Regions from separate parts of the Pseudobacillus sp. 179-B 2D1 NHS genome, predicted to be linked through region 3. Evidence: riboswitches for the same ligand, from Rfam matches in the RefSeq annotation. Region 3 holds a riboswitch; each other region holds the start of a gene.
What was found. Region 3 has a riboswitch for cyclic di-GMP ahead of ACH0BF_RS03735 (HAMP domain-containing methyl-accepting chemotaxis protein). Riboswitches for the same ligand answer to the same signal wherever they lie in the genome.
Positions count from the first base shown of each region.

Region 1: it holds a riboswitch for cyclic di-GMP, as region 3 does, so the genes downstream of both, ACH0BF_RS22945 (sensor domain-containing protein) here and ACH0BF_RS03735 (HAMP domain-containing methyl-accepting chemotaxis protein) in region 3, are expected to answer to the same signal.
Region 2: it holds a riboswitch for cyclic di-GMP, as region 3 does, so the genes downstream of both, ACH0BF_RS24005 (hypothetical protein) here and ACH0BF_RS03735 (HAMP domain-containing methyl-accepting chemotaxis protein) in region 3, are expected to answer to the same signal.

Region 1 is NZ_JBIQDP010000036.1:12,399-18,064, reverse strand. Features, by position in the region: gene ACH0BF_RS22945 (sensor domain-containing protein) at 1-1,464, opposite strand, end outside; cyclic di-GMP riboswitch class II at 1,538-1,620, opposite strand; gene ACH0BF_RS22940 (response regulator transcription factor) at 2,285-2,452, shown strand; gene ACH0BF_RS22935 (TrmB family transcriptional regulator) at 2,822-3,649, opposite strand; gene ACH0BF_RS22930 (hypothetical protein) at 4,055-4,288, opposite strand; gene ACH0BF_RS22925 (endonuclease I family protein) at 4,743-5,654, opposite strand.
Region 2 is NZ_JBIQDP010000043.1:16,400-22,065, forward strand. Features, by position in the region: gene rocF (arginase) at 1-855, shown strand, start outside; gene ACH0BF_RS23995 (amino acid permease) at 1,058-2,497, shown strand; gene ACH0BF_RS24000 (SRPBCC family protein) at 3,249-3,704, shown strand; cyclic di-GMP riboswitch class I at 3,766-3,850, shown strand; gene ACH0BF_RS24005 (hypothetical protein) at 3,908-4,210, shown strand; gene ACH0BF_RS24010 (hypothetical protein) at 4,360-4,530, shown strand; gene ACH0BF_RS24015 (hypothetical protein) at 4,796-5,404, shown strand.
Region 3 is NZ_JBIQDP010000002.1:292,002-297,667, reverse strand. Features, by position in the region: gene ACH0BF_RS03755 (tetratricopeptide repeat protein) at 1-144, shown strand, start outside; gene ACH0BF_RS03750 (DUF1266 domain-containing protein) at 161-820, shown strand; gene eutH (ethanolamine utilization protein EutH) at 1,262-2,521, shown strand; gene ACH0BF_RS03740 (hypothetical protein) at 2,798-3,067, shown strand; cyclic di-GMP riboswitch class I at 3,404-3,491, shown strand; gene ACH0BF_RS03735 (HAMP domain-containing methyl-accepting chemotaxis protein) at 3,601-5,307, shown strand; gene ACH0BF_RS03730 (MFS transporter) at 5,345-5,666, opposite strand, start outside.

The DNA of each region.
Region 1 (5,666 bases), on a different contig from region 3:
TATGTTTTTTGAAAGATCTATTTTCGGTTGATAATCAATATGAAACTGCTCAAGCTGAATCGCTTTTCTCAACTCATTCTCTAATAAAATACGCTCCAATGACTTTTCTTCCATTTCTGCTTCGAAAAAGGCATATCCGTTCCGGCCTCGTTCTTTTACAAAATAAAGAGCGGTATCTGCTTTGCTCAACAGTTCACCAGCTTTCTCTCCATCTTGCGGAAAGGTCGCAATACCGATACTACAGGAAGGTGTATACATCTGGCCGGCGATTTCTAACGGTTCTTGGAAGTCTAAATGAATCCGTTCCACCAGCCGCTCCAGTTCTTCTATTTTGGATATGCCACTTAGCAGTACAGTGAATTCATCGCCTCCTAATCGGGCAACTAAATCCGATGAACGAAGTGACTTTTTAATACGCTCGGCTGCTTTAGTTAAAATGAAATCGCCATTCTCATGCCCCCATGAATCATTCACAAATTTGAATCGATCTAAATCAATAAACATTACAGCAAGCTGAGAAGAGGAACTTTTTGCTTTCTTAATCTCCTCCCGCAAATGCTTCATAAACAATCTGCGGTTCGGCAGATCGGTCAAAGTATCATGATAGGCTAAATGATAAATCATTTTTTCCGACTTTTTCCGATCGGTTATGTCTCTCATGATAAACACGAAATCTTTTGCTTTTCTGTCCCCGTTCATAATGGGACTAATTCTTGCTTCCATATCCTTATACTGATTTCTGCTCGTTCTAATACGAAACTCTATCTGCGAAGACATTTTTTTCTTTTTAGCTAGCAATCTTAATTCAGTGTATAAAATCTTTTGATCTTCTTCATGAATCCACTTGAAGAGCTGGTTAGACTTTAGTTCACACATGTCATGCCCCAGTATTGTTATATGAGAAGGAGAAATGTATTGAAAGTTTCCTTCTTTGTCAATAATTGAAATCAAGTCAGCTGAGTTTTCCGTAATTAAACGGTATTTCTCCTCGCTTCTTCGCATTTCTTCTTCCATTTTCTTTCGAGAACTGATATCATTTCGGATCGACACATATTGATATGGTTTTCCCTGATCATTTAAAAATGGAACAATCGTCGTATCTACCCAGTAAAAAGAACCATCCTTCGCTCTATTCCGCACCTCTCCTCTCCAGGTTTCTCCTGATCCAATTGTAGCCCACATTTGTTTGAAAAATCCCCCAGAATGATAGCCTGAATTTAAAATACGATGGTCTTGACCTATTAATTCTTCTCGGCTATATTTGGAAATTTTACAGAACTGGTCATTTACATGAAAGATCCTTCCCTTTTGATCAGTGATAGCAATGATAGAAGACTGATCCAGTGCATATTTGACATCTCTTAACTCTTTTAACAAGGCTTCAATTGGTTTATTTTTTTCATCTAATGGCTCTATCAAGTGAGAAATTTCAGAAAGATCCGGTGTAACAGGTGCTTTTTTCAATTTATTTTCCTCCAGCTCTATGAAATATATAATGTTTAAGTTAAATAAAACCCATTCGACAAAAAACCGACTCTAAGAAAAGAGTCGGTTGCACTAGTCGCTCCAAGCCATTCAAGTGCCCAGATATAAATGGCTGTTCATCGCTTCTCTATATGACTATTATATTAAGTAGTAAATGGCTTAATTGAATAACTTCTTACGAACATAATAGTTCTTTTAGCCTAAACAGTCAATAAAAAATGGAAAATATAGAAGAAGTAAAATACTCCCTCCCCTCGACAGATTTAGCACTAAAAAGATTATCGTAATTAGGAATTCATTTTGAAAAAGTTTTATCAAAGTGAATTCCTATTCAGAACATTTAAGCTTGGATTTTATAAAAGGTTTGATCATTTTCTAATTTATCCTTGATCATAAAAATACATTTATTTCTAATAAGGGGTACCCCCATTACTAAAGATTATTTAGACAATTATTTTGAAATGGATCAATTAGTTCCTTACAAACTAAAACACATTATCCCCAAGCGCCGTGTAATTGGGCTTCTCGATCTTCAATCAAAAAAAGACTATGAAAAAAGTGAGTATTTTAATAGCTTTATGACAAATATGGATTCTATAACAACACAGGAATATTTTTAGTAAAGGATAATAGAGTTGTTGGATTGGTGGACTTTGTTACTTCAAAAAATAAAAAAGAAATTAATAAAACTGAGGTTATGTGTCTTGAAATTATATTGAGGTATTTAGCGCAAAGATTGCATGAGCACTGGTTATTGAAAACGGTTTCTTTGGAAATTCCTTAACGCCTAGAGAGAGGCGTGTTGCGCTACGTGAAAAAGGAATATTCCAATAAACAAATTGCCGACATGCTATTTATTAGTGAAAATACTATAAAAAAACATATACAGAGCCTTTACGAAAAATTTGATGTTAATAATCGTACAAACCTCTGTTTTAAGGTACATAATTTGGAGAGTTTACAATAATACATTCAAGCTAATGTACTTAAATTTAAAAATGAGTCGATCATGAGCAGATGTAGTGCTAGATTGGAATAAAATTTGACCAAAAATATCTTGGTGCATTTTATTGAGCAGCATATACAAAAATCATGTTTTGGAAAAAGGTTGATCAAAAATAGATTCTTATTCAGCAGCCTTATTTTCATTTTTATAAAAAGTTGCTCATTTTCTACCTGTATCGCATAGCAGTCGCGCCCAATTGTTGAAGTTCAATGGCTGTTGAAGCTGCTCGCGCCTGTGAACTCTAATACCTGTTAGTTTAAGAAAAAAGCATTATTTGCTATGAAGTAATGCTTTTGTTCTTATATTGTATAAAACAATAATAGTATAAATTTAGTCCACGTAATGTTTTTTAAAATTCGGATGGATAGAAAATTTGCGGCGTAAATTGACGAGTTTTTTCCCAAAACTTTCTTCTAAAAGATCTTTATGTTTCTCCATAATTTCCATGAGATACAAATGGTGAATCATGAATTCTGTAATGGGCATGACTAAGCCTACATGCATCGTCCAGGCTGCACGGCTATCTTTCTCCAGTGAGACAATACCTGCTACTACTTCTGAATCATCTCCACTAATAACTAGCCATCGTCCACCGTACTTTTCCGTAATTTCATGACCCATATAGTGGAGGTAAACATTAGCAAAATCAGAGACGATTTCCCCATAAATAATAATCGTTACATTAACTCCTCTTTTTGCTGCCTGTCTTAGTTCAGACTCCAATTCTTCAAATTCTTCTTTCCAAATCTCTAAGAGAATTCTTTTTTTTGCAGATGCTATACAAGCTTTTACCTTATCAAGTATTTCATTGCGTCCCGTGATATTCCAGATGTTTTCACGGTCATTTGCAGAACGTTCAAACTCCGCTAATGACTTTTCTGCCATTTCAAAATTCTCTTCTGCCTTCATTCGACGGCTTTTAATTAGCTCTTTTGCAGGAACAGGTGTATATTGTGGTGTGTTTCCAGGACTAACCAGAATGTCTCCACGCATGGTAAGACTGTCCAGAACTTCATAAATTCTTGAGCGTGGTACACCGGAATTTTTTGCTACTGCATAGCCAGTTAATGGCGATTCTTCCAACAAAGTAAGATATGCTTTCCCTTCATACTCGGTAAAATTTAGATTTTTTAATATTTCTAAAATGTCTTCTTTCATAAGCCCTCCAACACAACCTTAGTCGCTACCTTTGTAACTGGTATTTTAGCAAAATCTGTTGATTTTTTCCATGAGTAGCTGATATACTTCCATAAGTTGTTACTTAAGTAACAACTATTAAGAGCGGGAGGTTAGCCGCAAGTAATCCTAAAAAATAGGGCCTTAATTTTGGAGACAGCGGCTCGGTGGTGGACCAAACAAAAGCATGGATTTGCTAATCCATGCCTGTTTTGGTATTTTTGCTACCTTAATGTGATGTTTACTTTTTAATAAACTCCTCAGACTTACGATATAGCAAATTTTTCAATAGCCAAACGTTAATAGAGTGAGTTGCTGGATGACTAAAGGTTACCTAAGTTTGGATATTAGCCTATTAGTGGTTATGAATAACCGTGAGAAGATAGTCTAGTGGACAATCTTATGTTGAGTGAGTTGTTTGTTTCTCTCATTTTGTTTACTCAAGTAGGTACGGGCCAACCAAACCCATCCGTATACAAACAAAAAGATGCCTAATAAATAGAAAGGACTCGTTAATGTTATAATTTCTTTGCTTAGTAAAAGAATAAAAAAAGCAGAACCGCCTACGAGATAAGAGCTCAACAGCATTAACTTGATCAGGAACTTGCCGGGAAATTTCACGAACCAAACCTCCTGTACTCTAGAATAATGATGCATTGGTTAATATATTCATGATGAAAGAACTTAGTTTTTATACGTTCTATAATCAAATAGGTTTCATCAATAAGAATGGATCGCTACTTCTGCTGAATATACACCCCTCTTCACATGCATTAAGGGTTACTAAGCCGGCTCCTCTGTAATCAGGAACCGGCTTGTCGGTTGGTTTGTCAAACCCTCTTAAAATGTATCATTAAACGCTGGAAAAGGACCGTCTGCTATGGGTTTATTATTAGAAAAGAAATTCGAGAGCTCCTTTCTGGATTTTAGTTAAACTGGCTGTTCCCTGATGAAAATCTAGAAAGAAGGTACCTCTTAGTTTACGCGCATCCTTAAACTTGTTCATACACCTGCCTACAAGTTTTTCATTTCATATATATGACCACACAGTTGCTGTGCTTCCAATTTCAACTAATTAATTTGATAAACCTAGCATAAAATCTATTTGGTCAGCATATTGCGGGAAATCTATTAGGGGATTCCGGTTTTTTTGAATATCAAAAATCGCCTTGTTACGGTGTTTTTCATAAATAGATACTTTATAATCACTGTGCCACTTCAGTAACAGTTCAACGTCTTTATTGCTGTATTGGCTGATTTCTCCAGGATATCTTAATAAAAAATACAACGTTGCTCTGGCAACTTCACCTTTGCCACTTTCAGGTTCAAATTTAGCCTTTTCGTATTTTCCGCATTGTGTTTTAATTACTTCGGTCTCCATTTTAGGAGAATAATCGACGAAATCATAATAAGGATGATTAGATCTTAAGGAATTGCATTCTTTTTCACAAGTAAAAAGATGGTGTAAATCTCCTTTTATTGGGTTACGCTTATCAAACCATGATTGCGGAACAACATGTTCGCAATTGTACATGTTTTCACTTTGAAGGGATGTTATTATTTCTTGTATATGATCATGATTAACCGAGTCACTTTTCAGCAGTTCATCATAAGCTTGTTCTCTTTTCCGATCTGATTCGTAATCTTCTTTCATGACTTGTTCAGGGTCCTTTTCTCTTCCTGAATATATGCTCTTCAAGTTCCCGTCAGCCTGAAGATCGACCAATGAATAAAGATAATTTCGGGTTTTGGAGTTATAAGGAAGCCGATTAGTATGTGTGGTGGCAACTAAATGATTCAATTGTTTAAATAATTCTTCTTTGTTCGCTTCATTAAAATGAATTTGATCGTAATAGTTTGAGATTATATGCTGATCCTTTTCCCAGTCATAATACTCTTTTTTACTTTCAAATCTCTTTTTATTATGCTCCAATTCTAGTAATGCAGCTGTTAAACCTATTTTTTTGTTTGAAGATACTTTTTTCATGCTATCCAATGT
Region 2 (5,666 bases), on a different contig from region 3:
ACGAGAAGAGGCGTAGATATGGGGCCAAGTGCTATCCGTTATGCCGGGTTAAGCGAAAGACTTGAAAATCTTGGCTACATGGTCCACGACGAAGGAGACATAAAGGTCGAGATTAAAGAAAAAACGAAAGCTGATACAGATCATAACTTAAAAAATTTAAGCGCTGTCGCAGAGGGAAATGAGGCACTGAGACAAAAAATAGATGAGGTAATTGGCATGGACCGGTTTCCGTTGGTTTTAGGGGGAGACCACAGTATTGCTATTGGAACATTGGCAGGTGTAGCGAAGCGCCCTGAAAATTTGGGGGTGATTTGGTATGACGCCCACGGCGATTTAAATACCGCAGAAACTTCTCCATCAGGAAACATTCACGGAATGTCTTTGGCGGTAAGTCTGGGACTGGGACATCCTTCCCTAACGAATATTGGCGGTTTTTCTCCAAAGGTAAAGCCTGAAAACGTGGTTATTATCGGAGCTCGCTCTTTAGATCCGGGAGAAAGAGAACTGATCAAGGAAACAGGCATTAAAGTGTTTACAATGCATGAAATCGACCGTTTAGGCATGACTGCCGTGATGGAAGAAACGATCGCTTATTTAAAAGAACGCACGGATGGCGTGCACTTATCGCTTGATTTGGACGGGCTTGATCCAGAGGATGCACCTGGAGTGGGGACACCTGTAGCTGGAGGGATTAGTTACCGCGAAAGCCATTTAGCCATGGAAATGTTATCAGAGGCTAACATAGTAACTTCAGCAGAGTTTGTAGAAATCAACCCAATCCTGGATGAGCACAACAAAACGGCTGCAGCGGCTGTTGCATTGATAAGTTCCTTATTGGGAGATACATTGCTGTAATTTAAATAAAGCAGCTTAACAACCAAGAAAGCCATGAGCTTCTATAAAGCTAGTCAATCTTTTATGTAGCAAGAATCATAGATTTTTCTGCGGGCAGTTTATCAAAAAAGATAAAGGGCCCGCAAAATCGTAATAATCAATGGAATAACTCCTATACAAAAACGAAATCGTTTTCAAAATAACAAGCTAAAGGAGAGTTTGAATGAAGTCAGGAGAAAACCAAACACATGAATTAAAAAGAAGCATGAAAGCAAGGCACTTATTTATGATTTCTCTGGGAGGATGTATTGGTACAGGGTTTTTCCTTGGATCAGGTTATACTATTCATGAAGCTGGACCGACCGGTGCGATTCTCTCTTATCTAGTGGGCGGGTTCATCATGTATTTAACCATGCTTTGCCTCGGGGAATTGTCTGTTGCCATGCCGGTCTCAGGTTCATTTCAAACCTATACTACGAGATTTATTGGCCCCGCGACTGGTTTCTCTATTGGATGGCTTTACTGGTTTGGCTGGGCAGTGACTGTTGCGTTAGAATTTTTGTCGGCAGGCCAGCTCATGTTGAGATGGTTCCCTGATTCACCAGTTTGGATGTGGTGTGCTATATTCGCTGCTCTTCTCTTTTTATTGAATGCCCTGTCAACAAGAGCGTTTGCTGAAGCAGAATTTTTGTTCTCAAGTATTAAAGTGATAGCCATTATTGTGTTTCTCATAGTTGGCGGAGCTGCCATGTTTGGTTTAATTGATATGAAAGGTGGAGAAGAGGCACCATTTCTTTCGCGCTTTTATGCCGAGGGGCTTTTCCCTAATGGGATATCCGCCTTGCTAATAACAATGATTACCGTGAATTTCTCCTTCCAGGGTACCGAACTAATTGGGATCGCTGCCGGGGAAAGTGAAAATCCTGAGAAAACCATTCCTAAATCCATTCGACAAACAGTTTGGAGAACACTTTTCTTCTTCGTGCTATCTGTCTTTGTACTTGCAGGCATGATTCCTATGGAAAAGGCGGGAGTCATTGAAAGCCCATTCGTCGTTATATTTGACAGCATCGGGATTCCTTATGCAGCGGATATAATGAATTTCGTTATTCTTACCGCTCTTCTATCGGTTGCTAACTCTGGTCTTTATGCTGCGACACGCATGCTATACTCTCTTTCCGGAGAGAAGATGGCAAGCCCAGCGTTAGGAAGGGTAAATAAGAGAGGGGTACCGATGAATGCCTTGCTCATCACACTTGCAATAGCCGGTTTATCTTTGCTTTCAAGTGTAGTAGCGGCAAAGACTGTATTTGTTTGGCTGCTTTCCCTTGCAGGCTTAGGAGCGCAAATTGGCTGGATCGCTATTACAGCTTCCCAGCTTGCATTCAGAAGAGCGTATATCCGCCAGGGCGGCAAAGTGGAAGACTTAAAGTTTAAAATTCCTCTTTATCCGGTACTGCCGATCATTGCTTTGACTGCCAACTGTATCGTCATGATTAGCTTGGCATTTGATCCTGCGCAGCGCATGGCGCTTTATTGCGGCGGAGCCTTCTTTATTGGTTGTTACGTGGTTTATCACTTCAAAATGAAGAAAAAACAAATTTTCAATACAAATGAACAAGAGGTACAGCTAACACTAGATAAGAAAATGATTCTTAAGTAAAAAGAAAAGAGCTTTTTTAGTAGGCCAGCTTGTTTATTTAAATGAAAAAGCTGTTCTATAAGACGGAAATCCGGCTTATGGAACAGCTTTTTATTTTATTAACTAATGATCATTGAAGCAGGGGCTGGTGCTCCCAGAAAAGCAGTTAAAGAGAGGGCTCTTTCAACTGCTTTTTTGCCTCTATTTAGCAGCTTATTGTTGTAAAGTAGTTATTCTGTTTTCTTCCATCCTCTTTATTCGCAGATTCAAAATTAGTTTGCAAAATAAGTACATGGGGACAACGATCAGGTAAGTCTAACAATAAGCCAGGTTATCCTTTATATAAGGATGAAATGGAGAAACGTACCATATTTAATGATCAACGAAATTTATCAAGAATAGACAAAGGGGATAGATCAAGAATTACTTTGTGCAACTTTATTGAATGGTACAGGAATGTCTTTTCGAGAGTTTAATTCTATTGATTGGCGACATGCTGGCGTCTAAACTAAAAGAGATTGAAACTCATGTCGCTTTTGTTTGGGGATGAACGTTTGTTTATATTGCAGCATGTCAGTAGCTTAAAGACAGTATTCCATTTCGATTTAGTCTTTTATGACCGGGAAAAGTGGACAGCTGAGAATTGACTAATGTGGCTTTGGAGATACGAGGTTTCACATTGTTAGGCCATAGGGAGAAAACCTTTCTGCCATGACCATAGGCCACTGTCAAAAGGGGTAACCATAAGCCAGGCCTCAAAAGGAGAAGGAAAATGCCTGTTATTATACATGAACAATTTATTCAAGCACCGATTGAAGTATGTTTTGATCTGGCGAGGAATGTAAAGGTACATACACAAACGACACATCAGACAAACGAAAAAGCGGTTGGGGGCGTAACCGAAGGAATGTTGGAGGAAGGAGATATTGTTATTTGGGAAGCCGTTCACTTTGGTATTAAGCAAAGGCTGACATCCCAGGTGACATTTATGGAGAAGCCGAATAAATTCATAGATGAAATGGTACATGGAGCTTTTCACTCTTTTAAGCATATACATCAATTTGTTGAAAAAGCGGATGGCACATTAATGATAGATACGTTTCAATATAAGTCTCCACTTGGTATACTGGGCGTTATAGCTGATAAGTTATTTTTAGAAAAATACATGACTGCATTTATTATTTTACGTGCAAAGGAATTGAAAAAAATGGCTGAACGTGTTACCTAATATAAAGAGCAAGGGTTATGTTTTTCATCATCCCCTTGTTTATTGTATGATTAAATTGTTTCTGATGAAAAGGCAAACTTATTGAAAAATAAGGACGCAAAGCCACGGGTCTAAAGTTTACAGACAATGATAGCCGGGCTGCCAAATGAGAAAGACTTCCTCATTTGGGTGATTACGCAAATAAAAGGTAGGGACCGAAATTGATGGAAGAAAATGAAGAATTAAGAAAAAGCATTCAACGATTTTATGATTTACTAAAAAAACATCCGGATAACACCGATGCCGCTCACGATTTTGTCGCTTATTTGTGGTCTTTCTTAAAGATTCGATCTAAAGTGCCATTGCCGGCTGCTGAAATTATGACGCTGCTAAAAAATTATAAGCCGAATGTATTTGACGCATTAAAGAAGATGGCTGAAAAGAATTTGATGCTAAATATTTTAACGGAGTTGCCTGCAAATAATGAATCGGCAGAGGAAAGATTAGACGAATTTTTAAATGTTTAACTCATTTCTTATTTTTTCCCGATGGAGGATTAAACAGCTTGCTTGGTGGGTAAATAAGTTACAGAAGGTGGCTGCCTTCGAGGGTTAATTTGTACTCGATTAGACTGCTAGTAGAAATGAACAACATGGGTAAGATAGGAGGATTGTCAATGGATAAAAACGAAGTCATCAAAATGTTGCAAAATGCAAAGGATTTGTATGAGAACAAACAGATTGAAATAGCCTTAAAGAAGGACAACATTAATAAAGAGTCCTACATTAAAGGAGTGGTTGAAGGGCTTTCCATTGCCATTGCAACAATAGAGCAACAAGAAGGATAAATAGGCATATGCTTCCTCTCATATAAACAATAAAAGCTTTGCTCTTAGTGAGCAAGGCTTTTTCTCATGATAAAGTTAGTGGAAAAGGAATCGGTTCATATAAGAGTGGGGAGTAGTGGAATGCATGTGTTAAAAAAAGTAAATGATCTCTCTATTTAATGACTTCCAAAGGAATCATTGGTATTAATAAGAGTCGGTTGCAAAGTCCATAATATCATTGTGTTTCAAAAGCAGCACATAGTCGCCAGCCCAGGAGGTAGTACATTTGATTCTTACGCTATTAATCGTCGGCTTGGTTATTCTTGCTGTTATTCATTTTGTTTCTACAGAAAAAAAGGGACGAGCAGATAACAGGACGGATGACTTGGTGATGGAAAATGTGCCGAATTTAACAAAGGGGGACTTTATAATGGCTAAAAAAACATCTGAAGAGGTAACTGAACAAGTAGCTGAAAGAGTAGCGGAAAGAAAATTTGAAGAAGAGATTGGAGAAGAATTGGCGCCTTTAAGAAGCCAATTAGATTCTATGGCCACTGCCTTGAACCAACTCCAAAGTTCTCAACAACAATTAGGTTCTATCGACCAGCCTGCTACTATGCAAAACGAGCAAGCATCCCAATTGCTCCAACAGATGCAGCAATTTAGAAGACAAGCTCAAAGTCAGCAACAAGAGACGTTCCAGCAGCTTCAGCAAACAGTTCAACAAGCTGCACAAATGCTAGGGAGCGTGGGACAAACGTTGCAATCGTTTAGCATTCTAAACCAAATGACTCAACAAATTGATCAGTCTCAGCAACAATTGAAGCAATTGAGTTCTCAACAATACCAGCAAAATCAACAGAACCAACAGATGAATTCATCTCTTCAGCGCTGATTTTTAAAGTGCCCCATTTTTATGAAGGTAGGAATGGTCCCGCTGCTTTTAGCAAGCGGGACTGTTATTTTGTGAATAAAAACCTTTTGTCCATGAACCAGCATGAAAAATGGACCGACCCTTTCATAATAAGTGGAAGAGAGGGGGTAGATTCTTTGCTCATGCTTATCAAGAAGCCAAGCAAAACCAGTCATTTTACCTGCATACGTACAAGGCGTTATATCAACGCTATAAAAAGCCCCAGCTGTGAATGGGACTGACC
Region 3 (5,666 bases):
GTGTTTTTTTTCTCTCTTTTTACAGACAGTATCGACTTAAGTTTTCTTGATTTTCGAGCCTATGCATGGTTTGCGTTTTTTATCTGGACAACATGGCGAGTTGTAAGAGAATTATGGAAGTCCTGGCGGGCCGCCCGTTATTGAGAGGAGAAGGGGAAAGATGGTATTGCGTATTTCAAGACAACAAAGAAGGACTCATCGTTACTTGTATGCACTGACGGCTGTATGTTTCAGTGGAAAGTTTGCTTACTATTACGCGATTAATCAAAGGTATGGGTTCAAAAAGAGGGAAATGAGAAAAACGTTGGAACAATGGGATGTCAGCGACCATGAAAGCATGAGGAGAGTGCTTGACTGGCTAATAGATGCTGGGAGAAAAGAGGAGTTTAGCCAGCTTCAAAATCAATTGACCATTTTTTCGGAGGACAATCGCCAGCCGGGTATCCATTCACTGCCCGATGACGGAGAGTTGAAGAAACAAGCAGATTTTACTAATAAATATTTTAGAAGAGTGTCACCTCAAAATATAGCTGCCTTTGATTATGCCTTTTGTATTGTGTTAAGCAGATTTGGCTGGAAAGTGGGTTATCTAGATTCAGAAGAAGCTTACGACTATATGTTGAAAGCTGCACGTCTCGCTCAATCTTCGTATTCAAGCTGGCTTGAATACATTACGGCTTATACGATTGGTGTACAATTTGTGGACAGTGCTCAATTAAAGAATCCACAGTATATTATGGTACAGGAGCCTGCGATCATAAAATTGCTCTCCTCTCGGCATAGTCCCTTTCAAAAGGTTAAGTGGGATACGAAAATTTGAATAATAAATAAAGAAAGGCTGCCCCAAAACAAGGTGTTGGGCAGCCTTCTATTTATTCTGTAATGAACACAGTGAAATAACTTCCCAAGAATCATGACAGAAAGAGAGTAAAAGTAACCAAAAGTGACAAAAAATATGAAGAAATGAATTATTTATGCATGAATTCATAAAAAACACTCAAAAAATGAAAGCGCTATTTTGTCTATTATTAAAAACTTTTAGAAGCAGCTGCTGTTGAACAACGCCTTCTTTACTGATGATTTAAGAAATGAGGGGGAGGAATAGAAGCGAAAAAGAAACAAAAATTAACTAAATTTTGTCTTTTTTGTGAATTCAGGCATAAAAATTGCAAATATTAAAAAAGCATTTTTATGTATTTATTTTACTGGTGTGGAAATTTTTAACCGCACGACCACTTTGCAACTGAAAGGGAGAATGTCTATGGAGCATCTCGGTACTTATGTGATTTATGTAATTATGGCCTTTGTTATTATCGGAGCGATCGCAGCTGTGCGCAACGAAGAAGAAGGAATGGGCAAAGAGTTCATTCAGGGGATTCACACAATTGGACCGATTTTTATTCCGATTGCTGCTACATTAGCATCAATTCCGTACTTATCAAAGTTTATTGAATTTGCTTTTGGTCCACTCTTTTCTGCAATTGGGGCTGATCCAGCTATGGCCGCCACTACCCTTATTTCAAGCGACATGGGGAGCTATCAGCTGGCTGATGTGCTGGCTAGTGATCGTGAAAATTGGATTATTGCCACTGTTAACGGTATTATTATGGGGCCTCATATTATTTTTACTATCCCTGTTGCACTTGCTATGTTGCAAAAGCGCGATCATAAATATTTAGCGCTTGGAATGATGTCCGGCGTTTTGACTGTACCGATTAGCGTTTTTATTACAACGAGCATTTTGGCACTGACAGAAACGAAGATCAGGGACACAATCAGCACGACGGCTGAGCCGACCTATCAATTGTCCATGTCTATTGGGACAATTTTAATTAATCTTATTCCGTTAACGGCGGTTGGAATATTTATTGCTGTCGGTTTGAGAATGTTTCCTAATCTGATGATCAAAGGCTTTATGGCCATTGGGTGGTTTATGAGCACAGCTATGAAACTCGTACTGGCATGTACGATCGTCGAATATTTTACCGGCGTATTTACTGCCATATTTGGCCATTGGGGATTCGATCCAATTATTGCCGATGCAAAAGATCAATTTAGAGGACTGGAAATTGCCGGTTATATCGGTATTATGCTTGCAGGAGCTTTCCCGATGGTTTATGCCATTCAAAAGTATTTGGCAAAGCCGCTGCAATTCTTCGGCAAGCTGCTCGGTTTAAGCAGCATCGGCAGCGCAGGGGTAATTGCAGCCACAGCCAATCCTCTGGCACTTTTTAAAATTATTAAAGACATGCCAGCAAAAGATAAAGTATTAACGATTGCTTATGCCATTTCAGGTGGATGGATGATCGGGGATCAATTGGCATTTCCAGCTAACTTCCAGCCGACAATTATTATCCCAGTAATGCTCGGTAAGTTTCTTGGTGCTGTTTTGGCGATTCTTCTATGCTACTGGATTTCTATCCCGAAAGCATTGGAGATTGAACGGCTGGAGAAGTTAGAGAACAAGACAAAGAAACAACAAAATACAGCAGCTGAAGATCCACTTGAAGCAACTAGCTGATGATTCCATAGAGGTGCAGGATAAAGACTGCATCTCTATTTCTTTGTCTTTATATGTATAAGAAAAACTTTTACAAGGGAACAGTTATAAGGGGATTAAAAACAAGGCTGTCAATGAATTGTTCAATAGAAGCATGAAATATAATAGCCAGGTTGTCATTGAAAGCGCCAGCTGAATATAATAGTGTAAATCATGTTTTCGTTTGTGCTGCTCATCATGTCGCGGGAATTAGACGGGAAAACAAACTCGCGGAAGGCGGGGTATGGGGGCATTAACTTGTATAAAGCAGGAGCTTGGGTAAAAATCAAAAACAGAAATGCCGTTGGATTTGTATTGGAAGCAAGCTACCATGGTGCGATGGTGTTTGTGATCAGAAATGGAAAGCCAGTTGGAGAACACAGATACAGCTATCATCAGTTGACACTGATGAATGACGATTTAACAGCGGATGAACTTCTTGATTTAGCTAGACTAACAGTGGATTTAAATCAGAAAGAATGGTTTATGGAAGTAACAGAACGGATGAAGGAGATATCTGGTGGATAGCGTGGAATCATTTACTATTTTGTTGTGTAAGGAAATAATATTACGAGAGAAAAGGTTCAGCTAATAATGATATGCTGAACCTTTTTTATTATCCACTCTTCATTTTATCTCCTTTTGTAACTGATTTAGTAATTTATACTCATATGCATGTACTTATATAAATTGGTTTTTGATTGGCGCTGTTTTTCTCAACTATCTCACTTGATTAGATTATATAGTGGATGGAACTACCACATTACTTATGAAAAAGACAGAATAGAACAAATAGTTATAATTGCTTAAATTGGTAAAATTATATATGATTGAGAAAAGGGATATGTGACTATTTATCTATATTATCTATACTGGCAAACTCGATGAAAGTCGGGGACGCAAAGCCACAGGTCTAAAACATGGAATGTACCATGATGGCCGGGCTGCCGAACTGTTTTTTTACAAAGAGCTCTTCTGGCCGTCCGCGTAAAGTTATTTTTGGATTTACGTTGACGAAAGGAGCTCTTTTATTTTTGTAAAGACAGAAGGAGGGGGAAGTCTTGGTATCGAAGCTGCTAAAAAATTTAAGTATTGGAAAAAAGTACGGATTGGCTTTAGGAGTGGTTATTCTACTTTTCTGTCTCTCTGCCATAGTTGTTTACGTAAAGCTGGTAGATGTTAAAGAGAATATTGCCGCTCTTGAGCAAAAGGGAGACCGAGCTATCAAAATGACAAAAATGGCTTCTTTATTCAGCGAACAAGACATTCGAATTGCGGATTATATTAATCACCCTGACGAGCGGTTTGTCAAAGGATTTGAGGAAAGGAAACAAGCCTTTACTAAGCTTGAAAAAGAATTAGAGGCAGCAATTAAAACAGAGAAAGAAGAAGAGGTTTTTGCGTGGATTAAAGGAAATAATAAAGAAGTAAGTAAGGTTTTCCATGATAAAGTTATACCTGCTGTCAAAAGTGGAGATGAATTAGAGACATTGCTCGCCAGACAAAGAACACAGGCTTTGAGAAGTGAAACGGTCGAAAAGCTGGCAGAATTGGAAAGCATGATTAATGAACAGCGAAAGTTAGCGTCTAATGAAGCAAAGCATAGTTTGAATGAATCGATTACTGTATTAATTTTCTCCATTATTTTATCTGCAGCCATTGGCTCGGCAGCTGTTTTTATGATCAATCGTCTGGTGAGACATCACTTGAACCGGGTGGTTGAGATGGCCGACAGTATTTCGGAGGGGAATCTACAGATCAAGAAAAGTAATTATGAAGGGGAAGATGAGATTGCCCAGCTCAGCTCGGCTATGAATCAAATGCTCGAGAGCTTACAGGATATAATCCAGAAAATTACCGTTACATCTGAAATAGTAACCAGTCAAAGTGGAGAGCTGACCGAGGCGGCTAGTGAAGTGAAAGCGGGCAGCCAGCAGGCAGCAGCTACTATGCAACAACTTTCGGCGGGAGCCGAATCCCAGGCCCATGAGGTAAATGACCTTTCAGAGGTCATGGCCAGCTATATTGAAAGGGTTCAAGAAGCAAATAGCAGCGGCGAACACATTTATATAGCCTCAAAAGCTGTTTCAGAATTAACTACTGAGGGAAAACGCTTAATGAGTTCCTCTGTCAATCAGATGAGAGAGATTGACAAAATTATGCAGGCTTCTGTTGAAAGAGTAAGAGGACTTGATCGTCAATCACAAGAAATTTCATCATTAGTAGCAGTCATTCAGGCCATTGCTGAACAAACGAATTTATTGGCGTTAAATGCTGCGATTGAAGCAGCAAGGGCAGGTGAACATGGAAAAGGGTTTGCTGTTGTTGCAGCTGAGGTACGCAAATTAGCCGTCCAAGTCTCTCACTCTGTAAAAGACATTACAGCTATTGTTTCAGATGTTCAACAAGAGTCATCTGAGGTTGCTCATTCCTTGGAAGCTGGTTACATAGAAGTTGGGAAGGGGATGGGTCAAATTCAGACAACAGGAGCAATGTTTGAAAAAATTGATGCTTCTATTTCTGAAATGACAGAGAGAGTCCAATTTGTTTCCAAAAATTTGAACCAAATAGTAACGGGCAGTGAACAGATGAACAGATCGATTGAAAATATTGCGTCGGTTTCTGAAGAATCGGCAGCTGGAGTTGAACAAACTTCTGCCTCGATTCAGCAAACGAGCAGCTCAATGGAAGAGATTGCTGAAAATGCCGTAAAGTTGTCAAAACTGGCTGAGGACCTTAATGGCTTAGTGTGTAAATTTACTGTTTAAAAGAATATGCCCTCCTTGAGGAGGGCATAGAGATGATTTAAGCCGATACATTTTGTTTTGCGCGAGCAAATTGCCTTGTAGCAAATAAAACAACAGATGCAAAAAGGAAGGCAGCAAAAAGAAATTCCACTCGGTTCCCCATTTTATAAAATACTGCACCAATCATGGGACCAGCTGCCATGCCGAGGTAGCGAAAAAAATTATATGTCCCAATCGCTGTCGCCCGATTATGGAGAAAAGCGAGGCTTAGTAAGGTGGTTTGAACAGGGAGAGAAAGCCCTAGACAAAGACCGAATAAAGTAATGCTACCAACCAATAGCGGCAGCGAGACGGCAGCTATGATGACAAAGAGGATTGTA